4 regions of the Streptomyces sp. NPDC018610 genome follow, and region 2 is predicted to be linked to each of the others. Evidence: riboswitches for the same ligand, from Rfam matches in the RefSeq annotation. Region 2 holds a riboswitch; each other region holds the start of a gene.
What was found. Region 2 has a riboswitch for cobalamin ahead of ACH5A8_RS00255 (cobalamin biosynthesis protein). Riboswitches for the same ligand answer to the same signal wherever they lie in the genome.
Positions count from the first base shown of each region.

Region 1: another riboswitch for cobalamin. It lies ahead of ACH5A8_RS06855 (acyl-CoA thioesterase); the one in region 2 lies ahead of ACH5A8_RS00255 (cobalamin biosynthesis protein).
Region 3: another riboswitch for cobalamin. It lies ahead of ACH5A8_RS06905 (CbtB-domain containing protein); the one in region 2 lies ahead of ACH5A8_RS00255 (cobalamin biosynthesis protein).
Region 4: another riboswitch for cobalamin. It lies ahead of ACH5A8_RS06950 ((2Fe-2S) ferredoxin domain-containing protein); the one in region 2 lies ahead of ACH5A8_RS00255 (cobalamin biosynthesis protein).

Region 1 is NZ_JBISAL010000002.1:320,321-327,857, reverse strand. It holds gene ACH5A8_RS06860 (short-chain fatty acyl-CoA regulator family protein) at 157-1,590, shown strand; partial or broken gene ACH5A8_RS06855 (acyl-CoA thioesterase) at 1,682-2,011, opposite strand; cobalamin riboswitch at 2,133-2,360, opposite strand; gene ACH5A8_RS06850 (IS110 family transposase) at 2,926-4,023, shown strand; gene ACH5A8_RS06845 (alpha/beta fold hydrolase) at 4,056-5,360, shown strand; gene ACH5A8_RS06840 (MBL fold metallo-hydrolase) at 5,645-6,277, shown strand; gene ACH5A8_RS06835 (exodeoxyribonuclease III) at 6,336-7,115, shown strand; gene ACH5A8_RS06830 (DUF6278 family protein) at 7,175-7,537, shown strand, end outside.
Region 2 is NZ_JBISAL010000001.1:48,846-56,382, forward strand. It holds gene ACH5A8_RS00235 (alpha/beta hydrolase family protein) at 1-74, opposite strand, end outside; gene ACH5A8_RS00240 (class II aldolase/adducin family protein) at 415-1,185, opposite strand; gene ACH5A8_RS00245 (anion permease) at 1,318-2,715, shown strand; gene ACH5A8_RS00250 (hypothetical protein) at 2,750-2,980, shown strand; cobalamin riboswitch at 3,403-3,547, shown strand; gene ACH5A8_RS00255 (cobalamin biosynthesis protein) at 3,647-4,645, shown strand; gene ACH5A8_RS00260 (cobyric acid synthase) at 4,642-6,174, shown strand; gene cobN (cobaltochelatase subunit CobN) at 6,171-7,537, shown strand, end outside.
Region 3 is NZ_JBISAL010000002.1:332,935-340,471, reverse strand. It holds gene ACH5A8_RS06920 (energy-coupling factor transporter transmembrane component T) at 1-237, shown strand, start outside; gene ACH5A8_RS06915 (ABC transporter ATP-binding protein) at 234-1,880, shown strand; gene ACH5A8_RS06910 (ECF transporter S component) at 1,877-2,701, shown strand; cobalamin riboswitch at 2,983-3,126, shown strand; gene ACH5A8_RS06905 (CbtB-domain containing protein) at 3,163-3,384, shown strand; gene ACH5A8_RS06900 (CbtA family protein) at 3,406-4,158, shown strand; gene ACH5A8_RS06895 (hypothetical protein) at 4,306-4,644, shown strand; gene ACH5A8_RS06890 (histidine phosphatase family protein) at 4,623-5,243, opposite strand; partial or broken gene ACH5A8_RS06885 (citrate/2-methylcitrate synthase) at 5,364-5,536, shown strand; gene metE (5-methyltetrahydropteroyltriglutamate--homocysteine S-methyltransferase) at 5,625-7,537, opposite strand, start outside.
Region 4 is NZ_JBISAL010000002.1:346,937-354,473, reverse strand. It holds gene ACH5A8_RS06970 (ATP-binding protein) at 1-2,232, shown strand, start outside; gene ACH5A8_RS06965 (universal stress protein) at 2,238-2,804, opposite strand; gene ACH5A8_RS06960 (SAV_915 family protein) at 3,122-3,448, shown strand; gene lysA (diaminopimelate decarboxylase) at 3,463-4,791, shown strand; cobalamin riboswitch at 5,005-5,127, shown strand; gene ACH5A8_RS06950 ((2Fe-2S) ferredoxin domain-containing protein) at 5,186-5,584, shown strand; cobalamin riboswitch at 5,701-5,845, shown strand; gene ACH5A8_RS06945 (DUF4430 domain-containing protein) at 6,007-6,495, shown strand; gene ACH5A8_RS06940 (cobalamin-binding protein) at 6,509-7,429, opposite strand; gene ACH5A8_RS06935 (hypothetical protein) at 7,470-7,537, opposite strand, start outside.

The DNA.
Region 1 (7,537 bases), on a different contig from region 2:
TATGACTCTGACACTGGCACTCAGTGCCATCAAGCTTGGACAGTAGCCAACTTCTGCGAATCTTCGGGCAGCGTTCTGCCAAGTCTGCGAATGCTCCTACCACTGGTTGATCCCGTACCATCACCAAACCAAATCCCCGGCAGGGAGGAACGGGCGGTGAGCAAGACCTACGCGGGGGCGCGGTTGCGGAGACTGCGTGAGGAACGCGGAATGAGTCAAGCGGAGTTCGCCCGTTCTCTGGGCCTTTCCCCCAGCTATCTGAACCAGATGGAGCACGACTCCCGTCCGCTCACCGTGCCGGTCCTGCTCAGGCTGACCGAGACCTACGGCGTCGACCCCGGGTTCTTCTCGGCCCGCGACACGACCCGCCTCGTGGCCGACCTGCGCGAGGCGCTGACGGGAGAGATCACCGCCGCCAGGGTCACCCAGTCCGATCTGGCCGACCTGGCGTCCCGGATGCCCGCGGTCGCCCAGGTTCTGGTCGAACTGGGCCGCCGCAACCAGCTCCTGTCCGAGCGGCTGGCCGGAGTGACGGACGGCCGGGACGGAGACCGGGGCACCGCGCCGTCGCCGCACGAGGAGATCCGGGACTTCTTCTACCGTCGCCAGAACTATCTCCACGACACCGACCTCGCCGCCGAGCACCTGGCCGACGAGATCGGAGTACGGCCCGGCGAGGTGATCGGGGCCCTCACGGCCAGGCTCGCCCGATCTCATGGCGTTCACCTGGCCGCGGAGCCGGGCGAACGGCTGCACCGCTACGACCGGCGGACTCGCACCCTCCACCTGTCCCCGCGCCTGCGGCCCGGCCAGCGTGCCTTCCGCATGGCGACGCAGCTCGCCCTGCTGGAGTACGACGAGGGCCTGGGCAGGCTGGCTGAGGAGGACTTCGAACCCGGTTCACCCGCCCACGCGCTGGCCCGCATCGGCATCGCCAACTACTTCGCCGCCGCGCTGATTCTTCCGTACACCGCCTTCCACACGGCGGCCGAGGAGTTCCGCTACGACATCGAGCGCCTCACCGACCGCTACGGCCTCGGCTACGAGACCGTCTGCCACCGCCTGAGCACCCTTCAGCGCCCCCGCCTGCGCGGCGTGCCCTTCTCCTTCGTCCGGGTCGACCGGGCCGGCAACATGTCCAAACGCCAGTCTGCGACCGCGTTCCACTTCTCACGGGCCGGCGGCACCTGCCCACTGTGGAACGTCTACGAGTCGTTCGCCGCCCCCGGCCGCATCCACGTTCAAATCGCCGAGATGCCCGACGGCCAGCGGTACCTCTGGACGGCCCGAGCTATCACCCGGCACCGCGGCGGGTGGGGCGAGCCCGGCAAGACGTACGCCATCGGCCTGGGCTGCGAGATCCGCCACGCCCATCGCCTCGTGTACTCCGACGGCCTCGACCTCGACAACGCCTCGGCCGCCACGTCCATCGGCATGGGCTGCCGGGTCTGCGAGCGCCTCGGATGCCCCCAACGCGCCGCACCGCCGCTCGGACGTGCCCTGCGGATCGACCCCGACAGCAGCACCTTCGTCCCCTACCCGGTGACCGGCCCCGACGCCCCATCGGACCGCGAGGCGGGCCGGGCGTAGGGCCGGCGTCGGAGAACGACTCCCCGCAACCGCTGTGCGCGGAAACGGCGGGTGTGGGCCCTCACCCGGCTCCAGCCTCCGCCAGGGCCGACACGCGACGGGGCTTGCCGTCGGCATCGATGGCGACGAACGTGAGCCGCCCGGTGGCGACCTCGGTGCCGGGACCGGCGGCGTTCCACCGCTCGGCGGTCACCCTGACCCCGACCGTCATGGATGTCCTCCCCGCACGTTCCAGCTCGGCGTGCACCGTGAGCAGGTCGCCGGCGCGCACCGGGGCCAAGAAGGTCATCCGGTCGACGGACACGGTCACCGCCGGCCCGTCGGCGTGCCGCCCGGCGGCAGCCGCCGCCGCGTCGTCGATCAGCTTCATCACCACGCCACCGTGAATGGTGCCGTACAGGTTGGTGTCGTGCTCGCTCATGATGTGCGCGAGCGTCACCCGGGAGTCGGCCGGGGGCTTCGTGGGGGTGGGCAGGGTGGCGTTCCGGTCGGCCACGTCAACTCTCCTTCGCGAGTCGCGGCAGGGGTGTAACCGCGCACACATAGGGGCGCGGGCAGTTGGCAGGTCTTCGGACTCGCGGGCGCGTCCTCGTCGTTCACCGAGGAGGACTCCTACTGACCGTCGCTTCCCAGGCCCTCCTCGGGCCCAGTGCGTATGACGGCGGTCGTTCCCGCTCACCGCTGCGGGGCAGTCCCGGATTCCCGCCGGGTTCCCTCTTGCGACGCATCCCGCCTGGCGGACGGGGCGAACCAGCTGCACGGCCAGCTTACGGGCCGCGCTCGTGGTGCCGATCCCGGGCGCCTCCAGTTTCCTGCCCGCCAGACACCTCGGCGCGATTCCGCCGCACATCGAACAGGGGAGTTTCCACCGGTGCTCGCACGTCAAGGGCGAGGACCGTGTAGGGCATCCACCTGATGAAAGGTCGGTTCGTGCCATGGTGGAGGCAGGACCTCCGGTACGACGGGTCACAGGCCGTCCGCCGATGCCGGTCAGGAGCTGACGAAGAGTTGACTTCTCGTCGGCTCTTCCAGGGCAGGTTGAGTACCTGTTCCGACGAGGTCATCCGGCTGTGGTCGGGTCAGGCCGTTGTCCCGGAATCGATGGGACGGTTGCACAGTGCTGTCTCGGACGGGGGTCTGACTCATGAGATCTATGACCGAAGTGTCCAGTCACAGGCGTGTCGACTGTCGTTGCGGGATGGCACCTGCAGGTACCGAGCCCCAGGACGTGTCCCAATAGGGGCCTTGCCGAGTTCCGGCGCCATCACGGTTCAGACCGCTCCTAGCGGGCCGGTGTCATCCACCCACCACGTCACCACCGGAAGGCGAACCACCATGACGACCAGACAGCGCAGCACCTCCTCCAGTACGGATCCTCTCGTGCGGAGAGAAGTCGTGCTGGGCGTGGACACGCACGGCGAGGTTCACGTCGCCGCCGTGATCTCCCCGCTCGGGAAGATCTTGGGAACCGAGTCCTTTCCGGCAACGACAGTCGGCTATCGGCAGCTTCTTGTCTGGGCCCGCAAGCGGGGGACGGTGCGCCGGGCCGGCGTCGAGGGCACCGGCACCTTCGGCGCGGGCCTGTCCCGCTACCTGCTAGCGCAGCAGGTCGAGGTATATGAGGTGAACCGGCCCGACCGCTCGGCCCGCCGGCAGTTGGGAAAGTCAGACCCGCTCGATGCGCAGGCCGCCGCGCGGGCCGTGCTCAGCGGTCGCGCCCGGGCCCGGGCCAAGTCCGGTGACGGTCCGGTGCACAGCGCCCGGATGTACAAGCTCGCCAAGGACTCCGCGGTCAAGGCCCGCACCCAGGCGATCAACCAGCTCAAGGCCGTCCTGGTCATCGCCGACCCCGCCCTGCGGGAACGGTTGTCGAGCTTGGGCAACGCCGAGCTGTTCCGCACCTGCGCGACCCTCAGCCCACCCGATGACGGGGGAGACGAGGACGCGGTGGCCCAGGCCACCCACCTGACGCTGCGCATGCTCGCCGAGCGCATCGAACAGCTCACCGGACAGATCAATGAGCTGAACCAGCGCCTGACCCGGCTCGTCGAACGCCACGCCCCACAGCTGCTCGAACCGGTGGGCATCGGTCCGGACAGCGCCGTCACTCTCCTGATCACCATGGGGGACAATCCCGAGCGGCTGAACACTGAGGCATCCTTTGCTGCCCTTTGCGGAGTCAGCCCAATCGAGTACTCCTCTGGCCGCCGGAGCACGCGCCGGCTCAACCATGGTGGCGACCGCCAGGCCAATGCCGCCCTGCACCGCATCGTCTTCACCCGGCTGCGCCACGACCCGCGCACCCAGGCGTACTACGAACGCCGCACGCAGGAAGGCAAGACTCGACGCGAGATCATCCGATGCCTCAAGCGATACGCAGCCCGCGAGGTCTTCAACCTGGTCAGACCGGTTTCCCGCACCCCTGCGTTATAGGGGCGTCCGTGAGACGTGAGAGGGTCTGGGGCGTGAGTGAGACACCCCCGAACACCCTGCAATACCGCTTTGACGGGCCAGAAGACGCTCCGGTCCTGATCCTGGGTCCCTCACTGGGTACCACATGGCACATGTGGGACCGGCAGGTCCCCGAGCTGACACAGCAGTGGCGGGTCTTCCGGTTCGACCTGCCGGGCCACGGCGGCGCGCCCGCGCATCCGGCCGGCTCGGTGACCGACCTGACCGCCCGGCTGCTGGCCACCCTCGACGGGCTGGGCGTGCAGCGGTTCGGGTACGCCGGCTGCGCGCTCGGCGGCGCGATCGGCTTGGAACTGGCCCTGCGCCACCCCGAGCGAGTGGCCTCCCTGGCCCTGATCGCCGCCTCGCCCCGGTTCGGAACGCCCGACGAGTTCCGTCAGCGCGGGGTGGTCGTCCGTACCAACGGCCTCGACCCCATCGCCCGTACGTCCCCGGACCGCTGGTTCACCAGCGGGTTCGCCGCCGCTCAGCCCGCGATCACCGACTGGGCCGTGCAGATGGTGCGCACCACCGACCCCGGCTGCTACATCGCCGCCTGCGAGGTGCTGGCCTCCTTCGACGTCCGGGCCGAACTGGGCCGGATCGGCGTGCCGACGCTCGTCCTGGTCGGCTCCGAGGACCAGGTCACCGGTCCGGCGGAGGCGCGCACCCTGGTGGCCGGCATCCCGGACGCGCGGCTCGCCGTGGTGCCCGGCGCCTCGCACCTGGTTCCGGTGGAGCAGCCCGCCGCCGTCACCGACCTGCTGGTCCGGCACTTCTCCACCGCCTGGCAGCCGGCCTTCGAGTCGAGCACGGGGCAGCTCGCCGTCGTGGCCGCTCCCCTCCGGCCGGTCCTGGCCCCGGCGCCGCAGGCTCCGCAGGGCGCGCCGATCGCGGAGATCGCCCCGGCGGCGGCGCCGCCCCAGGCGACGGGCGCCCCGGACCCTTACGACACCGGGCTCAAGATCCGCCGTGAGGTGCTGGGCGACGCGCACGTCGACCGGGAGCTGGCCGGGGCCGACGACTTCTCCGGCGAGTTCCAGGAGTTGCTCACGCGCTGCACCTGGGGCGGGATCTGGGACCGGCCCGGCCTGGACCGGCGCACCCGCAGCTGCGTCGCCCTCGCCGCCCTGGTCGCGGGCGGTCACGCCGAGGAGCTGGCCGCCCACACCAGGGCCGCCCTGCGCACCGGTCTCACCCCGGACGAGATCAAGGAGGTGCTGCTCCAGACGGCGGTGTACTGCGGGATGCCCGCCGCGGGCCGGGCCTTCCGGGTGGCCCAGCAGGTCATCCAGGAGGAGACGACCCCGACGGCGTGACACGGCCCGGCCCCACGGAGTCCTCCGCAGGCGGCTCCCCGCCCCCGGGGGAGCCGACGGGGCCACGGACCCGACCGGGAGGGAGAGGGGGAGAGCCGGGTGTCCGCCCTCGCCCACCCGCCGCCCTCGTCCGGCCACCCGCCGCCCTCGTCCGGCCACCCGCCGCCCTCGTCCGGCCGCCCCCGCCCTCGTCCGGCCGCCCCCGCCGCGACCACTCAGCTGGGTACCAGGAGCACCACCCCGCAGCGCGCGTCGAGGCGGCCTCGCGCGAGAGGATGGGGGGCATGAAGTTCACGAAGAAGTCGCACTCCTGCATCGTCCTCGAGAAGGACGGGCGCCGTCTCGTCGTCGACCCCGGCATGTTCAGCGAGGAGGACGCCGCGGCCGGCGCGGACGCGATCCTGGTCACGCACGAGCACCCGGACCACTTCGACGAGGCCCGGCTGCGCGCCGCCCTGGAGGCCCGTCCGGACGCCGAGGTGTGGACCCTGAAGTCCGTCGCGGACCAGCTCGCCGCGGCCTTCCCCGGCCGGGTGCACACCGTCGGCCACGGCGACACGTTCACCGCCGCCGGCTTCGACGTCCAGGTCCACGGCGAACTGCACGCGGTGATCCACCCGGACATCCCGCGCATCACCAACGTGGGCTACCTCATCGGCGGTGGCGTCTTCCACCCCGGTGACGCCCTCACCGTGCCGGACCAGCCGGTCGACACGCTGATGCTCCCGGTGATGGCCCCCTGGAGCAAGATCTCCGAAGTGATCGACTACGTCCGCGAGGTCAAGCCGCGGCGCGCCTACGACGTTCACGACGCCCTCCTCACCGACCTCGCCCGCCCCATCTACGACCGTCAGATCGGCGCCCTGGGCGGCGCCGAGCACCTGCGGCTGTCCCCGGGGGCGTCGGCCGACCTGTGAGGGCGGCCGGTGGACGGAGCGGGACCCGTTGTCGGTGCCGCCCGGTAGGTTGTGGAGCATGCGCATCGCGACCTGGAACGTGAACTCGATCACCGCCCGACTCCCGAGGCTGCTGGCCTGGCTGGAGAGCAGCGGCACCGACGTGCTGTGCCTCCAGGAGGCCAAGGTCGCCGAGGACCAGTTCCCGGTGGACCAGCTGCGCGAGCTGGGCTACGAAGCGGCGATCCACGCCACCGGCCGGTGGAACGGCGTGGCGGTGCTCTCCCGGGTGGGCCTGGCGGACGTGGTCAAGGGCCTGCCCGGCGATCCCGGCTACGAGGGCGCCGAGGAGCCCCGCGCGGTCTCCGCGACCTGCGGCCCGGTCCGCGTCTGGTCCGTCTACGTGCCCAACGGCCGCGAGGTGGACCACCCGCACTACGCCTACAAGCTGCAGTGGTTCGAGGCGCTGAAGGCGGCCGTGGCGGGCGACGCGGCCGGCAGCCGCCCCTTCGCCGTCCTCGGCGACTACAACGTCGCGCCGACCGACGAGGACGTCTACGACCGGGCGGCCTTCGAGGGCCTCACCCACGTCACCCCCGCCGAGCGCGCCGCGCTCGCCTCCCTGCGCGAGGCGGGCCTCGCGGACGTCGTCCCGCGGCCCCTGAAGTACGACCACCCGTACACCTACTGGGACTACCGCCAGCTCTGCTTCCCCAAGAACCGCGGCATGCGCATCGACCTGGTGTACGGGAACGAGCCCTTCGCCAAGGCGGTCAGCGACGCCTACGTCGACCGCGAGGAGCGCAAGGGCAAGGGCGCCTCGGACCACGCGCCCGTGGTGGTGGACCTCGACGTCTGAGGACGACACCGCCGTCCGGCCTGTGGTGCGCGAGGCGGTGCCGGTGCGACGCTGGGTCCATGAACATCCCGTTCGTGGGCAACTTCTGGAAGAAGCACGCGCCGTCCCTCGGCGTCGCCGTGGTCTCCGTCGGCGGCACCCCGGAACCCGGGGACCTCGCCGACCTGCTCTCCACCTGTGAGCTGCTGCGCGCCCAGGCCGCCGAGGCCGACGTCCGGCTCGACGAGTCGGCGGCCTCCCTGGCGGCGCTCGACCAGATGCTGCCGGGCTGGCGGGACGACGCCGAGAAGGTCTCCCGGCTGGGCAACGACGCGGGTCTCTACCTCGGAACGGTCATCGTGCGCACGGTCGCCGGCGCGGTCTGGGAGCTGTGGCCCAACGGCCATCCGGTCGTACGGCTGCTCTCCGGACGGGAGTTCGAC
Region 2 (7,537 bases):
CCGACGGCGACGCTCGCCGCGCCGGCCGCCAGGGCCGCGGTGACGGCCGCGGCCGTCGCTTTGACTGTGCGCACGGGACCAGTGTCACGGCGTACCGGAGCACCGGCCAGCGGGAGAAGGGGTCGGGGTGACATGCCCCTGCGAGTTCCAGGAAGAGCCGCCTTCATCCCTGGTCGTGGTTTCGGGGGGATCCGCCTTCGTCACCGGGCCCGGCCGCCGGGGGATCCGCCTTCGCCACGAAGCCCGGCCGCCGGGGGATCCGCCTTCGCCACGAAGCCCGGCCGCCGGGGGATCCGCCTTCGTCGCGGGGCCGCGCCCGTGCTCGTGCCTCACGCCCGACGCACGGCTCGGTCCCACCGCGCCCTGCCGGGCGCGGCCCGGGGCGGGCCGTCGTCGGGAGCCGGCTCGTCGGGGTCAGGTGCGGGGGCTCTGGCCGTAGTCGCGCAGGCGGGCCGTCGCCTGGTCCAGCTGGTGCGGCGACAGCAGGGACGGGGTCAGGCCGGGCACGGCGGAGGCGGTCAGCCACAGCCGGCACATCCACTCCAGCTGGGCGGTGCGGTCGTAGGCCTGGTCGAGGGTCGCGCCGTAGGTGAGGGTGCCGTGGTTCTGGAGCAGGCAGCCGGAGCGGCCGGCGAGGGCGCCGAGCATGTTCCGGGCCAGCTCCTCGGTGCCGTACGTCGCGTACGGGGCGACCCGTACCGGTCCGCCGAGCGCGCCCGCCATGTAGTGGACGAGCGGCAGCTCGGGGACGAGGGTGGAGACGGCCGTCGCGTGCACGGCGTGGGTGTGGACCACGGCGCCCGCGTCGGTGGCGCGGTAGACGGCGAGGTGCATGGGCAGCTCGCTGGTCGGGACGAGCGAGCCGACCACCTGCCGGCCGTCGAGGTCGACGCCGGTGACGTCGTCGGGGGCGAGCCGGTCGTAGGGCACGCCGGACGGGGTGACCAGCACGGTGTCCCCGACGCGGACCGACACGTTGCCGGAGGTGCCGACGACCAGGCCGTCCGCGACGGTCCGGCGGGCGGTGGCCACCAGTTCGCGCCAGGCGCGGGTCTCCTCCTCCCGCGCCTGGCGGCGGCCCCCCGCCGCCCCGCCGCCGCCCGCGGCCCGCCGGTCGCTCGCGGCCCCGTGACCGCCCGTGTCCGGACGGTCGCCTTCCCGTTCCTCGCCCCGCTGTTCGGTCATGCGGTGATCCTGCCAGCCGTGTGAAGTGGGCAACAGAATCGGACACCGCCCATACCGGCCCAGTTCATCTTCCGTTCACCCTGGTTACCTACGTTCGACGAGCCAATGACGCTCGAACGATTGCCTGGGTAAATGGAAAGCTTCTCGCTGATCCTCGCGATCGTGGTGATAACCGCACTCGCGTTCGATTTCACGAACGGTTTCCACGACACCGCCAACGCGATGGCCACCACCATCTCCACCGGCGCGCTCAAGCCCAAGGTCGCGGTGGCCATGTCCGCCGCGCTGAACCTGGTGGGCGCCTTCCTCTCCGTGGAGGTCGCCAACACGATCTCCAAGGGTCTCGTCGACGAGACCGGCATCCGTCCCGAGGTCATCTTCGCCGCCCTGGTCGGCGCGATCCTCTGGAACCTCCTGACCTGGCTGGTCGGGCTCCCGTCCAGTTCCTCGCACGCCCTCATGGGCGGTCTGATCGGCGCCACCATCGCCTCCGCCGGCATGGACGCGGTGCACGGCGGCGTCCTGGTCACCAAGGTCATGATCCCGGCGGTCGCCGCCCCGGTCGTCGCGGGCGTCGCCGCGCTGGCCGCGACCCGGCTGTCGTACACCGTCGGCGGGAAGTCGGACGGCAGGGCGGCCGAGAAGGGCCACCGGGTCGGCCAGATCGCCTCCGCCGGCCTGGTCTCGCTGGCCCACGGCACCAACGACGCGCAGAAGACGATGGGCATCATCACCCTCGCCCTGATCGCCGGCGGCGCCATCGCCCCCGGCTCCAACCCTCCCACCTGGGTGATCCTCTCGGCCGGCCTGGCCATCGCCCTCGGCACCTACATCGGCGGCTGGCGCATCATCCGCACCATGGGCTCGGGCCTCACCGACCTCCAGCCGCAGCAGGGCTTCGCCGCCCAGACCAGCTCGGCCGCCGCCATCCTGGCCTCCTCCCACCTCGGCTTCTCGCTCTCCACCACCCACGTCGTCTCCGGCTCGGTGATGGGCGCGGGCCTCGGCCGCAAGGGCGGTGTGGTCCGCTGGTCCACCGCCGGCCGCATGGCCGTCGCCTGGGTGCTGACGCTGCCGGCCGCGGCGCTGGTCGGCGCGGGCGCGGAGGCCGTGACGGGCCTCGGCGACTGGGGCACCGCGCTGGTCGCCGTGTTCCTGATCGGCTCCAGCGCCGCCATCTGGAAGATCTCCCGCCGCCAGGTCGTCGACCACACCAACGTCGCCGGGACCGGTGACGGGTCCGAGGAGCCGGCCGGCGTGGTGACCCAGGCGATCGCCGCCGTGGCCCCGCCCCCGGCCGCCCCCGCGGCCGTGATCCCCGCCCAGGCCGTCGCCGAGACCGTCGCCGACGTCCCCGCCGCGGCGCCCGCCGTCCCGCTCGCCGGGCCCCCGGCCGTCGCCCTGCTCGCCGAGGAACTCGCGGCGACCATCCCCGCCCCGGCGTCCGCGCCCCGTATCGACATCGACCTCGGCACGACGCCGCCGACGGCCCCCGCGACCGCGGCGGTCCCGCCGGCCGCGACCGTCTGAGTCCCGCACTCCGCTCCCCCAAGGAAGCATCAGCATGAAGATCGACTGGGCAGCCCTCGGCTCCGTCTTCGGCGTCAGCCTCGTGGTCACCGTAGGCCTCGTGGGCCTGTTCACCCTGGGCATCGCCGGCCTCTCCCGCCGCGAGCGGGCCGTCGCCCACGGCGACGGCGGCGGGGCGCTGGCGGTCACCGGCGCGTACGTCTGCTTCGCCGCGTGCGCCGCCGCCGTCGGCTACGGCATCTACCTGATCATGGGCAAGGGCTGAGCGCGGGCCGGACGAGACCGGTCCGGGCCGGTCACGGCCGACCCGGCTGGGACACGACCCGGTCCGGGGCCGACCCGGCCTGTGACTGACCCGTTCCGGACCGGCCACGGCGTCGCGACCCCCTCCCCGACACCCAGCCCCCTCCCCCGCCCCGCGCGGTGGCCGCCGACGAGCGGTCCGCGCGGGGCGGAGCCATGTCCGGCCGTGCGCCCCTGCCCGCCCGCCGTGCCCGCCCTCCGTACCCGCAGGTCGGAGGGCGTCATGGGGCGAACGGCGCACTCGGGCCGGGAGGGCGAGCGCCGTGGGCGCGGTCCGTGGACAGGCATGCGCGGCGCGCGGGAGACGTGTGGGGTGCGCAGGGCGCGCGGGGGCGGTGTGGGCCTCATCTCAGTACCCCGGCGCAGGTCAACGGCAAGTTGACTGGTGTTCGCGGGGCGTGGTGGACTGCCGGGGCCATGTACGGCGGCAGGAGAGGAAGCCCGGTGTGAATCCGGCGCGGTCCCGCCACTGTGACCGGGGAGGAACCTTCCCGGGAGCCAGGAACTCTCACCGCCGGTCTCGTCGAACCAGGGCGTGGACACCCTGAGTGAGGACATATCGCCATGCGCGGCTGCCGACCGAGAGTCACCAGCGACACCCTGACCGCCCCCGCGGCGGGCTGACCCGATGGGTGCCGATCGCGTCTTCGCGTACGGCGCCGCCGCCGGCCTCTTGGGCGACCTCCTCCTCGGCGATCCGCGCCGCGGGCACCCGGTCGCCGCGTTCGGCAGGGCCGCCGGCGCCGTAGAACGCGTGCTGTGGCGCGACCACCGCGGGTGGGGCGCCCTCCACACCGCCGTGTGCGCCGGTGGCGCCGCCGCGCTGGGCGCCGTCGCCGCCCGCGCCGTCCGCACCTCCCCCGCCGCCTCCGCCGCGCTGACCGGCGTCGCCACCTGGGCCGTCGTGGGCGGCACCTCGCTCGCCCGCGAGGCCCGCGCCGTCGGGCGGGCCCTGGAGTCCGGCGACGTCGAGGCCGCCCGGGCCCGGCTGCCGCACCTGTGCGGGCGCGACCCGCAGGCGCTGGACGCCGACGGGATCGCGCGGGCCGTCGTGGAGTCCGTCGCCGAGAACACCTCCGACGCGGTGGTCGGCGCGCTCACCTGGGGCGCCCTCGCCGGCGTGCCGGGGCTCCTCGGGTTCCGGGCGGTCAACACGCTCGACGCGATGGTCGGCCACAAGTCGCCCCGCCACCGGCGCTACGGGTGGGCCTCCGCCCGCCTCGACGACGTGGCCGGCTGGCCCGGGGCGCGGCTGACCGCCGTCCTGGCCACCGCGGCCGGCGGCGATCCGCGTGGGGCCGTACGGGCCTGGCGCGCCGACGCCGGCAAGCATCCGAGCCCCAACGCCGGGCCCGTAGAGGCCTCCTTCGCGGGGGCGCTCGGCGTGCGGCTGGGCGGCACGCTGTCGTACGGGGGGCGTGTGGAGCACCGGCCGGTACTCAACGGTGACGGACGCGCCGTCCAGGTGGCGGACATCGACCGGGCCGTACGGCTCTCCCGGCGCGTGAGCTGGCTCGCGCTCGGCACCTGCGCGGCCGCACGCCTCCTCGGACGCCGCCTCCTCGGCGCCCCGCCGGAGAGCGGGGGCCCCACGCGCACTCCTCCGAGGAAGGGACGTACGTCATGAGCGGCGGTCTGCTCGTCGCCGGAACCACCTCCGACGCCGGGAAGAGCGTCGTCACCGCCGGGATCTGCCGGTGGCTGGTCCGGCAGGGCGTCAAGGTCGCGCCGTTCAAGGCGCAGAACATGTCCCTGAACTCGTTCGTCACCCGCGAGGGCGCCGAGATCGGGCGGGCGCAGGCCATGCAGGCGCAGGCGTGCCGGATCGAGCCGACCGCGCTGATGAACCCGGTGCTGCTCAAGCCGGGCGGCGAGCAGAGCAGCCAGGTGGTGCTGCTGGGCAAGCCGGTCGGCGAGCTGAGCGCGCGCGGCTACCACGGCGGGCGGCAGCAGAAGCTCCTGGGCACCGTCCTGGACTGCCTGGCCGAGTTGCGGGGCACGTATGACGCGGTGATCTGTGAGGGGGCGGGCAGCCCGGCGGAGATCAACCTGCGCCGGACCGACATCGTCAACATGGGCATCGCGCGCGGGGCGCGGCTGCCGGTGCTCGTCGTCGGCGACATCGACCGCGGCGGTGTCTTCGCCTCCTTCTTCGGCACCGTCGCCCTGCTGTCCCCCGAGGACCAGGAGCTGGTCGCCGGGTACCTCGTCAACAAGTTCCGCGGCGACGTCTCGCTGCTGGAACCGGGCCTCGACATGCTGCAGGGACTGACCGGGCGGCGCACCTACGGCGTGCTGCCGTTCCGGCACGGGCTCGGCATCGACGAGGAGGACGGTCTCCGGGTCTCCCTGCGCGGCGCCGTGCGGGAGTCCGTCGTCGCCCCGCCGGTCGGCGAGGACGTGCTGCGCGTCGCCGTCTGCGCGATCCCGCTGATGTCGAACTTCACCGACGTGGACGCGCTGGCCGCCGAACCGGGCGTGGTGGTGCGGTTCGTGGACCGGCCGGAGGAACTGGCCGACGCGGACCTGGTCGTGGTCCCCGGCACTCGCGGCACGGTCCGGGCCCTGCGGTGGCTGCGGGAGCGCGGCCTCGCCGACGCCCTGGTGCGCCGGGCCGCCGAGGGTCTGCCGGTGCTCGGCGTCTGCGGCGGCTTCCAGATCCTCGGCGAGCACATCGAGGACGAGGTCGAGTCGCGCGCCGGCGCGGTCCCCGGGCTCGGACTGCTGCCCGTGCGGGTGCGCTTCGCCCGCGAGAAGACCCTCACCCGGCCGTCCGGGCAGGCCCTCGGCGAGCCGGTCGAGGGGTACGAGATCCACCACGGGGTGGCCACCGTCGAGGGGGGAGAAGCCTTCATCTCCGACGGCAGTGGACACAGCCTGGACGGCTGCCGGGCCGGCGCCGTCTGGGGCACCCACTGGCACGGCTCGCTGGAGTCGGACGGCTTCCGGCGGGCGTTCCTGCGCGAGGTGGCCGCCGCCGCGGGCCGCCGCTTCACCCCGGCGCCCGACACCTCGTTCGCCGCGCTGCGCGAGGAGCAGCTCGACCGGCTCGGCGACCTGATCGAACAGCACGCGGACACGGACGCGCTGTGGCGGCTCATCGAGTCCGGCGCGCCGCAAGGACTGCCTTTCATCCCACCGGGAGCGCCCGCATGAGCACAGTGTTGTTGTTGTCGACCGCCGACACCGATCTGCTGGCGGCCCGGGCCTCCGGCGCGGCCTACCGGATCGGCAACCCGACCCGGGTGGACGTGGCCGGCGAGCTGCCCGCGCTGCTCGAGGGCGCGGACGTCGCCGTCGTCCGGCTGCTCGGCGGCAAGCGGGCCTGGGAGGACGGGCTCGCCGCGTTGAAGGCGTCCGGCGTGCCGACCGTGCTGCTGGGCGGCGAGGCCGTGCCGGACGCGGAGCTGATGGCCGAGTCGTCCGTCCCGGCCGGTGTGGTCGCCGAGGCGCTGCGCTACCTCGTCGAGGGCGGCCCCGCCAACCTCGCCGAGCTGGCCCGGTTCCTTTCCGACACGGTGCTGCTGACCGGCGAGGGCTTCGAGGAGCCGCGGAAGATGCCGGAGTTCGGCGTCCACGGCGACCGCGCCCTGGTGGCGGGCCGGCCCACCGTCGGCGTGCTCTTCTACCGCGCCCACGAACTGAGCGGCAACACCGCCTTCGTGGACACCCTGTGCGACGCCATCGAGGCGCACGGCGCCAACGCCCTCCCGGTGTACTGCGGTTCGCTGCGCGACGCCGACCCGGCGCTGTACGGACTGCTGGCGAAGACGGACGCGCTCGTCGCCACCGTGCTGGCCGCCGGCGGCACGCACGCCTCGCAGGCGTCGGCGGGCGGCGACGAGGAGGCCTGGGACGTCGGCGCGCTCGCCGATCTGAACGTGCCCGTCCTGCAAGGGCTCTGCCTCACCTCCTCCCGGGCCTCCTGGGACGGGTCGGACGCCGCCCTGTCCCCCATGGACGCGGCGATGCAGGTCGCGATCCCCGAGTTCGACGGCCGGCTGATCACCGTCCCGTTCTCCTTCAAGGAACAGGGCCCGGACGACGTGCCCGTGTACGCGGCCGACCCCGAGCGGGCCTCCCGCGTCGCCGGGATCGCCGTACGGCACGCCCGCCTCGGGCACAAGCCGAACGCCGAGAAGAAGGTCGCCCTCGTCTTCACCGCGTACCCGACCAAGCACTCCCGCGTCGGCAACGCGGTCGGCCTCGACACCCCCGCCTCCGCGGTGCGCGTCCTGGACGCGCTGCGCGACGCCGGGTACGCGCTGACCGAATACCCGGACGACGGCGACGAGCTGATCCACCGGCTCATCGAGGCCGGCGGCCATGACGTGGAGTGGCTGACCGAGGAGCAACTGGCCGCCGCGCCCGCGCGGGTGCCGCTCGCCGACTACCGGGCGTGGTTCGCGGAGCTCGACCCGGAGCTGCGCGAGGCGATGACCGAGGCGTGGGGCGAGCCGCCGGGCTCCCTGTACGTCGACGGCGACGACATCGTGCTCGCCTCCCTGCGGTTCGGGAA
Region 3 (7,537 bases), on a different contig from region 2:
GTCTACCGGCCCGACCCCTGGAGCCTTCCCGAGTGGGCCGTCGCCGGCAGCGGAGTGCTGTCCGCCGTCCTGCTCTTCAGCAATCTCGGCTACGACCCCGCTCAGCTCAACCCCACCTACTACCCGCTGACCTGGCCGGACCTCCCTCTCGTCCCGACCGCCGCGATCCTCCTCGCTGGAACGGCCGGTTTCCTCGCCCCTCCGCCCAGCCCCGCCCAGAGAGCCGGAACACCGTGATCACCTTCGACCAGGTCACCGTCCAGTACGAGGACGCGGCCGGGCCCGCCCTGCGCGACGTCGACCTCACGGTGGAGGAGGGCGAACTCTGCCTTGTCGTCGGGCACACGGGCGTCGGCAAGTCCACCCTCCTCGGAGCCGTCAACGGACTGGTGCCGCACTTCACCGGCGGCACCCTGTACGGACGCGTCACCGTCGACGGCCGCGACACCGCAGAGCACCCCCCGCGTGAACTCGCCGACGTCGTCGGCGTGGTCGGCCAGGACCCGATCGACGGATTCGTCACCGATACGGTCGAAGAGGAACTGGCCTATGCCATGGAGCAGTTGGCCATCCCTGCCGCGGCCATGCGCAAGCGTGTGGAGGAGACCCTCGACCTGCTCGGCCTCGCCGACCTGCGCCACCGCGCCCTGCACGAACTGTCCGGCGGCCAGCAGCAGCGCGTCGCCATCGGCTCGGTCCTGACCGCCCACCCGCGCGTCCTGGTCCTGGACGAACCCACCTCCGCCCTGGACCCGACCGCGGCCGAGGAGGTCCTCGCCGCCGTCACCCGGCTCGTCCACGACCTCGGCGTCACCGTCATCATGGCCGAGCACCGCCTCGAACGCGTCGTCCAGTACGCGGACCGGGTCATTCACCTGCCCGGCGACGGGCATGCCCGCATCGGCTCACCCGCCGAGATCCTCCGCACGTCCACCATCGCACCACCGATAGTGGAGCTCGGCCGGGCTGCCGAATGGTCGCCGCTGCCCCTGTCCATCCGCGACGCCCGCCGCGCCGCCGCACCACTGCGAGCCACGCTCGCCGACCGCCTACCCGTGCCCGTCCGGCCGCCGCTGCCGCACGACAAACGGACGCGGCTGCTGACCGCGCGCGGCATCACGGTCGCCTACCGGGGCGTCGCCGCCGTACGCGAAGTCGACCTCGACCTGCACGCGGGCGAAGTCACCGCGTTGATGGGCCGCAACGGCTCCGGCAAGTCCTCGCTCCTGTGGGCCCTGCAGGGCTCCGGACCGCGCCGGGCGGGAAGCGTGCGGGTGAGCGGCGGTACCGGCGGGACGGACCCTCACTCCGTGCCGCCGGCTCAAGCCCGGCAGCTCGTCGGGCTGGTCCCGCAGACCCCGACCGACCTGCTCTACCTGGAGAGCGTCAAGCAGGAACTCGCCCAAGCCGACGCGGACTCGGGCACCGAGATCAAGGCGCGTGCCCTGCTCGACCGGCTGGCTCCCGGCATCGACGACTCCGCCCATCCCCGAGATCTCTCCGAGGGGCAGAAACTCACTCTGGTCCTCGCCATCCAGCTCTCCGCCGCGCCCCGGGTCGTCCTGTTGGACGAACCGACCCGGGGACTGGACTACCGGGCCAAGACGGCACTGATCGGCATCGTGGACGCTCTCGCGGAGGAGGGCCGGACGATCGTCATCTCCACGCACGACGTCGAATTCGTCGCCCGGGCCGCCGACCGCGTCGTGGTCATGGCCGAAGGCGATGTCGTCGCCGACGGCCCGACCACGGAGGTCATCGTGTCCTCGCCGACGTTCGCCCCGCAGACGGCGAAGATCCTCTCCCCGCTGCCGTTCCTGACGGTCCACCAAGTGGCACAGGCGCTCGGCACCGAACGAGACGAGGCAGCACGCCCATGAGTACGCGCATCGGCAATGCCATCCGGTTGACCCCGCGCGTCGGCGTCATCATGGCACTGGCCGCCTTCCTCGGACTCGTCGCCTTCTTCTGGCCCTTCGTGGTCGCGCCGGGCACGTTCGGCTCCAACTACGCGCCCCCGCTGATCTTCGGCGTCCTGCTGGTGCTGGTCCTGTGCGTGGTCCTCTCGGAGATCGCCGAGGGCGGCATCGACTCCAAGTCGCTCGCCATGCTGGGCGTGCTCTCCGCCGTCAACGCCGCCCTGCGCCCGCTCGGCGCCGGAACTGCGGGCATCGAGACCGTCTTTTTCGTCCTGGTCCTGGCAGGAAGGGTGTACGGCCCAGGTTTCGGCTTCGTGCTTGGCTGCACCTCGCTGTTCGCTTCGGCACTGATCACCGGGGGAGTGGGCCCGTGGATGCCGTATCAGATGTTCGGCTGCGCCTTCGTGGGGATGCTCGCCGGATTCCTCCCCCGAGCGAGCGGCCGGCGTGAGGTGCTGATGCTGGCCGTCTACGGCTCGCTCTCCGGCTACCTCTTCGGCTTCCTCCTCAACCTCTCCTTCTGGCCCTTCTCCCTGGATCCCAACAGTTCGATCGCGTACCTGCCGGGTCTGCCCTTCACGGAGCAGTGGCATCGCTATGTCGCCTTCGACCTGGCCACCTCGCTGGGCTGGGACACCGGGCGGGCCATCACCAACTTCGTGTGCGTGCTGCTGGCGGGGCCAGCCGTACTGACCACCTTCCGGCGGGCCGCGCGCAAGGCCCGCTTCAGTGCGCCCGTGCGCTTCGCGGGCCCGAGGACGGTTGCATCCAAGCCTCGCTGACTCGGAGATGCCCCTGGCGAATCGGGACGAGACCGAGGCTGCGATCGCCGTCGCCACCGCGGCGCAGCCCGAGTGGTGTGCCTGGAACCCGCGGCGTCCGCTTCGGACAACGGTCCCCTTACGCGTTGTTGGCGACCGTCGGCCGGAAGAAGGGCATGGGCGCCTTCGTCGACGAACGACCACCGGTGTTCGGTCACCGCTGAGTCCCGAAGCCCGAACCCGCACCGTCCCGGGCGGTGGGAGAGGAAGATCACTTGGGAGGAAGGCGGTCTTGGCCGGTGCCCGCACCACGCGGTACGGTCTGTCCGATATCGACGACGGCGAGACGGAAGCCGGTGGGAATCCGGCACGGTCGCGCCACTGTATGCGGGACACCTCTCGGGTGTCGCGTGAGTCAGACCCGTGGCCGTCGTCCTGTGCACCACCGAGATGGGACGCGAACTCCCAGAGGAGGTTCTGCCATGGCGCAGACCGTCGCCCAGCCGACAGCCACCACTCCCACCATCCCCGCCAAGCTGCCGCTGAAGGCGATAGCGCCGTGGGCGGTCTTCTTCGGCATCCTGATGCTGGTCCTGCTGTACTTCGTCGGCGCCGAGCAGGGCGCCACCTCCGTGTTCAACGGCACGGACGTCCACGAGTGGGTGCACGACGCACGCCACCTGCTCGGCTTCCCCTGCCACTGACGCGAGGGACGCCCGACTCCCATGAACTCCGCAACGGTAAGAAATCTCCTCGTGCGGGGCATGCTCGCCGGCCTTGCCGCCGGCGTGCTCGCCCTCGTCGTCGCCTACCTCCTCGGTGAGCCGAGCGTCGACAAGGCGATCGCCTTCGAGGACGCCCACTCCCACGAGCACGAGATGGAAGTCGTCTCCCGCTCCCTGCAGTCCACCGCGGGCCTCGCCACCGGCGTCCTCGTCTACGGGGTCGCCTTCGGCGGCATCGCCGCCCTCGCGTACTGCTTCGCCCTGGGCCGCGTGGGCCGCTTCAGCCCGCGGGCGACCGCGCTGCTGCTGTCCGGCTGCGCTCTGCTCGCCGTCTATGTCGTGCCTTTCCTGAAGTACCCGGCGAACCCGCCGTCGGTCGGCGATCCCGACACCATCAGCAAGCGGACCACGCTGTACTTCCTGATGATGCTGCTCAGCGTCCTCCTCGCGGTCGCTGCCACCCTCCTGGGCAAGCGCCTGGCGCCCAGTCTCGGCACCTGGTGGGCGACAGTGGTCGCGGTGACCGCGTTCGCCGTCATGATCGGTCTGGCTTACGAGTTCCTGCCCGTCATCAACGAGGTGCCGAAGGACTTTCCGGCCGCCCTGCTGTGGCGGTTCCGGCTGTCCGCACTGGCCATCCAGACCGCGATGTGGGCCGGCTTCGGCCTGCTCTTCGGCGAACTGGCGGAACGCCTGCTGCACCCGAAGCCGGCGGCAGCCGCGAGCGGCCGCGCGGTTCCGGCCGCGCACTGATTCCTTCCGGACAACAGAGGGCCCTACGGAACCATCCGGGGGCCTTCTGGCGTTCTCCGGACACCGATTCCGACGGAAGAGTGAGTACGGCTCGGTAGTGCAGCCCGACCCTACGCGGACCACCCGGCCGATGAGCGGAGGAACCGAGTGGCCAAAACCCCCCAGCCGCGCCACATCACCCTCGGTGGCCGCGAGGCGGTCGCCCTCACCCGGGAGGAATACGACCAACTGATCGCCAGCCGACGGCAGATCGGCGGCCAGAGCGCCCGGGTGCGGGTCCTCGCCCAGCAAGCCAAACGCACCGAACAACTACTCCGCGACCTGGAGGCACTGATTGCCGCACAGGGGGAGGGCTGCAGCGGGCAGGTCCGCACATCGTCGACGACCTGCCCCGAAAGCCCGGCCACCCGGACGAATGCTGCTGGTGCCTGCCTGCGGTGCGAGTTGGCGTCGCTGCTGCGCCGTCACCGGGCCCTAGAGCCCTGAGCGCCGGTAGTTGAGTCCCAGTCGACGTCCGGCACGCCCAGGGGGCGTCCGAGCCGCAGATTCCAGCGCCCGGCTCGGCCGCTGAGTTCGGTCACCGTGAGCGGTGGCACATCGAGGCGCCAGAAAACAGTGGCGGGTAGGTCCAACGCCTGTGTGATCGCCGCCCGCACCACCTCCGGCTCGACCACAGCGAGCACACGACCCTCGAAAGCCCCCGCTCCCTCCAGCCACCGTGAGACCCTCTCGCACAGGACCTGTACGGACTCACCCCCGTGCGGTGCGCTGCACGGGTCCGTGAGCCAGTGGGCCACGGCTTCCGGCTCGGCAGCCGCCACCGCCTCCAGCGTGCGGCCTCGCCAGCGGCCCACGTCCAGCCCGGCCAGCTCCGGCGTCTCTCCGCCGTCGAGGCCGAGCGCGCTCGCCGTCTGCCGACAGCGCGCACTCGGGGACACGAGCACGTGCGCGGGCACGGACAGTGACCCGGCGCCCGCACGGGCGCGAGCCGTGCCGGTGTCATCGATCGAGTCGCCGTCGTAGAACCGGGCCCTTCGCAGTGATGGGCTCGTGGCCGGTGAGACGAAGGTGACGCGACTGGTCACGGGGCTGCTCCTGCTGTCGGTGTCATGGGGGCGTGGGTGCCCACCGCTTTGCGGGACGGCCGGGTCACGGTCGTCTTGTGCACCGCCTGCTGGACGGCCTGATAAACCCTCTCGGTACCACACCGCGTCTACAACCACGGTGACTCCCGCGTGCCCATCATGCGGGATGCCCTGATCTTCGTGATGAGCCGCGTGACCGGCTGGACTGCCCACATCACCGAACAAACTCGCCCGCGACGCTCTGATCCGCCCGCGCGGGACCGGGCCAGCGGGCGGTGCCGACGGCCGAGTAGGGATACATGGCTGCCGGCGCGCTGTCCGGCGGAGAGCGCAGGGCCGGGGCGCTCGTGGCGCCCCGGCCTCGTTCCGTGTCCGGTCAGGTTACGAGGCAGATAGTTCGGCGCGGACGGTGCGGGCGGCGGCGACCAGGTTCTCCAGGGAGGCGCGGGTCTCGGGCCAGGCGCGGGTCTTCAGACCGCAGTCGGGGTTGACCCAGAGCCGTTCGGCGGGGATGGCCTGAAGACCGGTGCGCAGCAGGTCCGCCACCTCCTCGGGGCTCGGCACGCGAGGCGAGTGGATGTCGTACACACCGGGGCCGGCCTCGCGGGGGTAGTTGTGGGCGGCGAGTTCGCGGGCGACCTGCATGTGGGAGCGGGCGGCCTCCAGGCTGATGACGTCGGCGTCGAGGTCGTCGATCGCTTGGACGATGTCGCCGAACTCGGCGTAGCACATGTGGGTGTGGATCTGGGTGTCCGGGCGGACCCCACTGGTGGTGAGGCGGAAGGCTTCGGTCGCCCAGTCCAGGTACTCGGCCCGGTCGGCGGCGCGCAGGGGGAGGGTCTCACGTAGTGCGGGTTCATCCACCTGGATCACCGATGTCCCATCCGCCTCCAGGTCATTGACTTCGTCGCGCAGGGCGAGGGCGACCTGGCGGGCGGTGTCGGCGAGGGGCTGGTCGTCGCGGACGAAGGACCAGGCGAGCATGGTGACCGGGCCGGTGAGCATGCCCTTGACCGGCCGGTCGGTGAGGGACTGGGCGTACGTCGTCCAGCGGACGGTCATCGGCTCGGGGCGGGAGATGTCACCGGCCAGGATCGGCGGGCGGACGTAGCGGGTGCCGTAGGACTGGACCCAGCCGTGCTGGGTGGCGAGGTAGCCGGTGAGCTGCTCGGCGAAGTACTGGACCATGTCGTTGCGCTCGGCCTCGCCGTGCACCAGGACGTCCAGGCCGGTCTTCTCCTGGAAGGTGATCACCTCCTCGATCTCCGCCTTGATCCGTTCCTCGTAGCCGACCGTGTCGATGCGGCCGGCGCGCAGGTCGGCGCGTGCCGCGCGCAGTTCGCCGGTCTGCGGGAAGGACCCGATGGTCGTGGTCGGCAGGAGGGGCAGGCGGAGGTGGGCGCGCTGGGCCGCGCAGCGTTCGGCGTAGGGCTGGGAGCGGCGGGCGTCGGCGTCGGTGACCGCGGCGGCGCGGGAGCGCACGGCCGGGTCGTGGGTGATGCGCGAGCCTGCCCGGGAGGCGAGGTCGGCACGGTTGGCGGCCAGTTCGGCGGTGATCGTGTCGGTGCCCTGGGCGAGGCCCTTGGCGAGGGTGACGACCTCGCGCGTCTTCTGCCGGGCGAAGGCGAGCCAGCGCAGGATCTGCGGCTCGATGTCCCGTTCCGCGGTGGCGTCGAGCGGGACGTGCAGCAGGGAGCAGGAGGCGGCCACGTCGACGCGGTCCGCCAGTCCGAGCAGGGTGCCCAGGGTGGAGAGGGACCTGGCCAGGTCGTTGGCCCAGATGTTGCGGCCGTTGACGACTCCGGCGACCAGGCGTTTGCCGGGCAGGCCGCCGACGGCGGCGAGGTCGTCCAGGTTGGCGGAGGCGGCCTCGGTGAAGTCCAGGGCCAGGCCCTCGACCGGGGCTTTGGCGAGTACCGGGAGGGCCTCGCCGAGCCGGTCGAAGTAGGACGCTACGAGGAGCTTGGGCCGGTCGGTGAGGGCGCCGAGGTCGCGGTAGGCGCGGGTGACTGCGTTGAGTTCGGCCGGTGTGCGGTCCTGGACGAGGGCGGGCTCGTCCAGCTGGACCCACTCCGCGCCCGCGGCCCGCAGGTCGGCGAGGACTTCGGCGTACACCGGCAGCAGGCGGTCCAGCAGGGTGAGCGGCTCGAAGTCGCTCGGGGCACCGGGTGCGGGCTTGGCCAGCAGGAGGTAGGTGACCGGGCCCACCAGCACGGGTCGGGCGGTGAGGCCCAGGGTCAGGGCCTCCTTCAGCTCGGCGACCTGCTTGGCCGCGTCGGCGGCGAAGACCGTGT
Region 4 (7,537 bases), on a different contig from region 2:
CGCTGGCAGGACGTGGAGGAGCTGCTCGCCGCCGGCATCGACGTGATCTCGACGGTCAACATCCAGCACCTCGAATCGCTGGGTGACGTCGTGGAGTCGATCACGGGCGTACGGCAGCGCGAAACCGTACCGGACGAGGTCGTACGGCGCGCCGACCAGATAGAGCTGGTCGACATGTCCCCGGAGGCGCTGCGCCGCCGCATGGCGCACGGCAACATCTACAAGCCGGACAAGGTCGACGCGGCCCTGTCCAACTACTTCCGCCCCGGAAACCTCACCGCCCTGCGCGAGTTGGCGCTGCTGTGGGTGGCCGACCGGGTCGACGAGTACCTGAACGAGTACCGCAGCGAACACCGAGTCTCCAAGATCTGGGGCTCCCGCGAGCGGATCGTGGTCGGGCTGACCGGCGGCCCCGAGGGACGCACCCTGATAAGGCGTGCCGCGCGCCTCGCCGAGAAGGGCGCCGGCGGCGAGGTGCTCGCCGTCTACATCTCCCGCAGCGACGGCCTGACCTCCGCCTCCCCGAAGGAACTGGCCGTACAGCGCAAGCTGGTGGAGGACCTCGGCGGCACCTTCCACCACGTGGTCGGCGACGACATACCGGCGGCCCTGCTCGACTTCGCCCGCGGGGTCAACGCCACCCAGATCGTCCTGGGCGTCTCGCGCCGCCGTAGCTGGCAGTACGTCCTCGGACCCGGGGTCGGCGCCACGGTGGCCGTGGAGTCCGGTCCCGATCTCGACGTGCACCTCATCACGCACGATGAGGCGGGCAAAGGACGCGGGCTGCCAGTGGCGCGCGGCGGCCGCCTCGGACGCTCCCGGGTCCTCTGGGGGTGGGCCGTGGGAGTGCTCGGCCCCGCCGTGCTCATCTGGCTCCTCACCAGTGCCGTGCCGGACGTCGGCCTCGCCAACGACATGCTGCTGTTCCTGACACTGACGGTGGCAGCGGCACTGCTGGGCGGCCTGTCCCCCGCGCTGGCCTCCGCCGTGGTCGGCTCCCTGCTGCTCAACTGGTACTTCACCCCGCCCGTCCACACCCTGACGATCGCCGACCCGAAGAACATCGTCGCCATCGCCATCTTCGTCGGGGTCGCCGTGTCCGTGGCCTCGGTGGTGGACCTCGCCGCCCGCCGCACCCATCAAGCCGCCCGGCTGCGCGCCGAGTCCGAGATCCTCTCCTTCCTCGCCGGCAACGTCCTGCGCGGTGAAACCTCCTTGGAGGAACTGCTGGAACGGGTCCGCGAGACCTTCGGCATGGAGTCGGTGGCCCTGCTGGAGCGGACCGGTGAGACCGCGCCCTGGACCTGCGCCGGCAGCGTGGGACCCCGGCCCGCGAAGGTGCCGGAGGATGCGGACGTCGACGTCCCCGTCGGCGACCACATGGCCCTCTCCCTGCGCGGCCGCGTCCTGCCCGCTGCCGACCGCCGCGTGCTGGCCGCGTTCGCCGCGCAGGCCGCCGTCGTCCTGGACCGCCAGCGGCTGCAACGCGAAGCCGACCGCGCCAAGGAACTGGCCGAGGGAAACCGCATCCGCACCGCGCTGCTGGCCGCCGTCAGCCACGACCTGCGCACCCCGCTCGCAGGCATCAAGGCCGCGGTCACCTCACTCAGGTCGGACGACGTCGAATGGTCCGAACAGGACCGGGCGGAGCTGCTGCAAGCCATCGAGGAGGGCGCCGACCGCCTCGACCACCTCGTCGGCAACCTCCTCGACATGTCCCGCCTGCAGACCGGCACCGTCACCCCCATCATCCGCGAGACCGACCTCGACGAGGTCGTGCCCATGGCGCTCGGCGGCGTGCCCGAGGACAGCGTGGACCTGGACATCCCCGAGACCCTGCCCATGGTGTGGGTCGACCGCGGGCTGCTGGAGCGGGCCGTCGCCAACGTCGTCGAGAACGCCGTCAAGTACAGTCCGCCGGGGGAGCGGGTGCTGGTGTCCGCGAGCGCCCTGGCCGACTGGGTCGAACTGCGGGTCGTGGACCGCGGCCCCGGCGTCCCGGACGAGGCCAAGGACCGCATCTTCGAACCCTTCCAGCGCTACGGCGACTCCCCGCGCGGCAACGGGGTCGGCCTCGGACTCGCGGTCGCCCGCGGCTTCACCGAGGCCACGGGCGGCACCCTGCACGCCGAGGACACGCCAGGCGGCGGCCTCACCATGGTGCTCGCCGTGCCCACGGCCCCGGCACGGCGTCCGGAGCAGCCGGACCTGCCGGCCACCGCTGCCCGCTGAGGAGATCAGGCGCCGGGCGGCACGGCCTCGATCTCCCGCTGCAGGCGCCCCGTGTCCAGCGGCAGCCGCAAGGCATTCCTCCGGTGCACGGCTGCCAGCGCTGCCTGCAGCGGTGACGGCGGCACCGCGAGAACGGGGCACGCGGCGCGGGCGAGACAGTAGCGGCTGACCGAGGGCCACAGCGCACGGTGCAGTCGGCCACGACCGCCTGCGCCGACCACGAGGACGTCGCCCTCCCGGCCGGCTGTCCGCACCAGAGCCGGCCCGGGTGCGCCTCGTACGACGAGCGCCTGCCCGGGCACCCCGGTGTCCGTGCTGCCGAACACGTCGCACAGCGCCTTGAGCAACCGCTCCCGCGCCAGTCGGTCCCACTCCTCGGCCATGACGGCCGCGGCCGGGAGCCTGCGGGCGGCAGGATCCCCGCCGGGCGGCTCCCAGGCCAGCACCGGCCAGAGCTCCGCCCCTCGGCGCCGGGCCTCCTCGGCCGCCCGGCACAAGGCGGTGAGACTGCCCGGCGAGCCGCTCACTCCCACCACGAAACGAGCGGCTGAGGACGGACGGGACTCGGACATCGCTTTCACCGTTCTGCACGCGCCGGCAGCGGCCTCCGCGCCGGCGATTCTTATCGGAACCGCTTCCATCTCACCTCCGCCCGAGGCTTTCGAACAGTCCGCACGCCCGTTCTTGGCACCCTTCTGACGTCCCTTTCCACGCCCGCTCGCCAGGGCGTCAGCGTCCCGTCAAGGTCGTCCCCATCACCATCAACATCCCGTCAGGGCACGTCCGGAATCTGGGAACACCGGGCATACCGTCGAGCGCGAGCCCCGGTCCGCCTCCCCGCGTCCGGGGCACCCAGATCCCACGCTTCTTGCCTATCGGGAGGCACCCCATGGCAGAACTCCGCTACGGCGAAGACCCCGAGCCCTCCGATCCGTCCCCGGCCGGACCCCTGTACGTCCCGGTCCGGCCGGGCCCCTGCGGCTGTGTGGCCCGGCTCTTCCGCACCCCACTCGGCGACCGCACGGCCGTCGGCTTCACCTCCGCACTCCGGCTGACCGCCACGCTCGGACCCGACCAGGCGTGGATCCCTCTCGCCGAGCCTGCACTGCGTGCGCTGGCAGCCCCGCTCGGTGTCACCACCGTCACGGTGGACCCGCAGCTCACCGCCCCGGCCACCAGGCCGATGCCCGCACCGACACCGGCGTTCGCAGCCTGAAAGGGGAGGACACGATGACCACGGTTCACGAACCCATCACTGCTGCCGCTGAGTTGGCGGTATGGCCCGCTTCCACCACCGAGCCCCGCACGGGCGACCTCGCCGTGGGCGGCGTACCGCTCGCCGAGGTCGCCGACCGCTTCGGCACCCCCGTCTACGTCCTGGACGAGGCCGAGGTCCGCGACCGCTGCCGCACCTACCGGGACGCCTTCCCGGACGCCGAAATCGCGTACGCGGCCAAGGCGTTCCTGTGCCGGGCCATGGCCCACTGGATGGACGAGGAGGGCCTCGGGCTCGACGTCTGCTCCGCCGGTGAACTCGAACTGGCCGTCACCACCGGATTTCCAGCCGAGCGGATCCTGCTGCACGGCAACGCCAAGTCCCCACGCGACCTGGACACCGCGCTGCGCCTGGGCGTCGGCCGCATCGTCATCGACAGCCCCTCGGAGATCGCGAGGCTGGCGGCGGCAGTCGGCCCGGACGGGCACCAGAAGGTGATGGTGCGTGTGGTGCCCGGGATCAGCGCCGGCGGACACGAGAAGATCCGCACCGGAACGGACGACCAGAAGTTCGGCCTGTCGATCGCGGACGGCTACGCCCAGCACGCCATCACCCGCATCCTCGACCAGCCCCAGCTCGAACTCACCGGCCTGCACTGCCACCTGGGCTCCCAGATCACGAGTGTCAAGCCGTACCTCGTAGCCGTGCGCCGCCTGGTCGGCCTGATGGCCCGCCTGCACGAGCAGCACGGACTGGTCCTGCCCGAACTCGACCTCGGCGGTGGCCACGGCATCGCCTACCGCCCCGGTGAGCCGGCCCTGGACCTGACGGCGCTGGCCCGCAAGGTCCGTACGGAACTCGTTGACGCCTGCACGACGGCCGGGCTGCCCGTTCCCCGGCTGATCATCGAGCCGGGCCGGGCCATCGCGGGCCCCGCCGGGATCGCCGTGTACCGCGTCCTGTCCGTGAAGCACACCGGTGAGCACGTGTTCGTGGCCGTGGACGGCGGCATGAGCGACAACCCGCGCCCGGCCCTGTATGGCGTCCGGTACACGCCGCGCCTGGTCGGCCGGCACAGCACGGCGGACCGCGCCCGGGTCACCGTGGTCGGCCGGCACTGCGAGGCGGGGGACACCCTGGCCGCCGACGCGGAACTCTCCGCCGACGTACGTCCCGGAGACCTGCTCGCCGTCCCCGTGGCCGGCGCCTACCACCTGTCCATGGCTTCCGGCTACAACCTGGTCGGCCGCCCGCCCGTGGTCGCCGTACGCGACGGATCCGCCCGCCTTCTTGTACGCCGCGAATCCCTGGAGGACATCCGCAGCCGTGACGTGGGCCTGTAGCCCCAGATGTCTCCCGGGCGGGTCGGTCTTTTCTCCCCATGCCGACCGTCCCGCCCGGGCCGTGCAGGAAAGCGCACGCCTGCCTCCCGACAGACACTGACTGGACCGCACGATCGGCCCTGGCGAGGCCCCGATGTCTGCTCCTGTGCCCCTGACGGCACTGTCATCCAGATGTCCTGAGATGATGACCGGGACAACAGGCGACGGCGGTCCGAGGAAGCCGGTGTGAATCCGGCGCGGTCCCGCCACTGTGACCGGTGAGCGAATTCCGGCAGGCCACTCCCCAGTGCGGGGTGGGAAGGCGGGGCGAGCGGCGACCCGGGAGCCAGGAGACTCACGCGGTCGCCTCCTCGAGCAAGGCCGGGGCGGATCTCCCCGGGAGGGGAGTGGTGTGATGCCCGAGAGGCCGGCGAAAGAGGCGTCAGGCGAGACTGTGGAGGGGAAGGGTCCGGTGCCCTGCCGAGTAGTCGTATGCCGCGATTGCTGCTGTGGCAGCCCCAAGGTGACCGGAATCGATCACGCCGCACAGACCGCGCGGCTGCGGGCGGAGGTGCCGGTGCGCATCTCCGAGTGCCTCGACGTGTGCGACCAGGCCAACGTCATCGTCGTACAGCCGTCCGCCGCCGGCCGTGCCGCCGGTGCCCGGCCGGTCTGGCTGGGGCTCGTCAACGACACGGACGCGACGGAGGACATCATCGCCTGGGTACGCGCCGGCGGCCCGGGAATCACTCCGTTGCCGGACATCCTCGACCTGTATGCCTTCACCCCTCCGCGCCGCACTGGTACTTCCTGAGGCTTGCGCGCCGGTGGGCTCCCACCCCGTAGCGCCGGAGAACCAATGTCGTGAAGTCCGAATGAGGGGCGTCAAATCCCCATAGGATGAGCACAGTTCGACCGCACACAGGACCGTGATCGGTGTGCGCGCGAGCTGTCAGCACGACAACCGCATAGGCGCGTGACTGGGGGAAGCCGGTGGGAGTCCGGCGCTGACCTGCAACCGTGTGCGGCCGTGAGGCCGCGAGTCGGGATACCCGGCGCGTGCCGCGAATCGCTTCCCACTGTCATGGTCTGCAGCGCGGAGCCGAGAGCCTCGTTCGGGTCGCCCCATCCGGTGCGTCCAGCCGTCGTGCACCACGGCGATGGACCCGCCTTCTCAGCCGCGGGTCCCGCTCGTACGGCGATGGGCTGCGGGCCACCCATAGGAAGGCTCGAGCCTTGCACCGTACATCCGCACGCCGCACCGTGATCGCCGGGGCCGCTCTCGGACTCGCCCTCGCCTCCGCTCCGGCGGTCGCACACGCCCAGAGCACGCCCGGCACGAACGCTCCCGTCAAGGTGACCCTCACTGTGCAGGGTCTGGACGGGCTGCTGTTCAAGGGGAAGATCAGAACCCGTGGCCACGAGGTCACGACGACCACAGGCGGCACGCACAGATGTGACGGCACCAACGGCGGCGCCAACCCCTCCGCCGTGCCGACGCCCACGGCCGCGCTCGACGACGCGGCCCGCAAGCGGCACTTCACCTGGGACGGCACCTGGTACGCCTCGTTCGACGACTTCTCCGTCGACACCATCAAGAACGTCAGTGGGGGCGGCGCCGCCTACTGGAACATCTCCGTCAACGGCACGCCGACTCCGGTGGGCGGCTGCCAGTTCAAGCTGAACGCCGGCGACAAGGTCGCGTTCACCTGGACGGCGTTCTGACCCCTGCCCGTGATCACCTGCCGGGGAACGGACGTGCCTCGGCAGGTGTGACCGGCTCTCCGGCCCGCTCGCCGTGGAGGACGTGGGCGAGCACCTCGGCCCCGCGCACCACGCGTGGTCCGGGGCGGTTGAAGTAGGCCGGGCCGTCCAGCACCCAGACACGGCCGGATCGAACCGCAGGCAGCTCGGACCAGCCTGGCAGACTTGTCAGCAACTCTGCTTCCCTTAGCGTGCGTTCAGGAGGAAAGCCGCACGGCAGGACCAGGACCACGTCCGGCCGTGCGGCGCGCACCGCCTCCCAGGTCATCGGCTTGGTGTGCTCGCCGGGCGCGGCGAGGAGAGCTTCGCCGCCGGCGGTGGTGATCTGCTCGGGCACCCAGTGTCCGGCGGGCCACAGCGGGTCGAGCCACTCGACCGCCGCCACCCGGGGCCGGGCGCGTCCTGCGACCGCCCGGCGGGCCTGGTCCAGACGGTCCAGCAAGGCCGTCCGCTGCTGCTCGGCTCGCTCCCGGACGCCCAGCAGTTCGCCCACGGTGACCAGGCAGTCCAGGACGTCGTCGAGGGTACGCGGCTCCAGGCTGAGGACCCGGGTGTCGGCGTCGAGCAGCCGCACCGCCCGGCTGGCTTTTTCGTAGGACACGGCGCAGACGTCGCAAAGATTTTGGGTGAGGATCACGTCGGGGCGCAGGGCCGCGAGAGCTTCGGTGTCGAGCGTGTACAGCGACGAGCCCGAGTGCGCCGAGCCACCGACGGCGTCGGAGATCTCCTTGCTGGTGAGCGCGTCCTGATCCAGATCCGCCCCAGTCACGACGGGTACGGATGCCACCTCGTGCGGAGGCCAGTCGCACTCGTGGGTACGGCCGACCAGCCGGTGCGACAGTCCGAGCTCGGCGACGATGTCGGTCGCGGCGGGCAGCAGGGAGACGATGCGCATACTCCGACTCTAGGTCTCCGCCGTGACCGACAGGGCTGCGTCAGGCGCCCCAGCGCACGGCGATCGTGTCGCCGACGCCGACGACGGTGCTGCGCGTGGCGGAGGTGA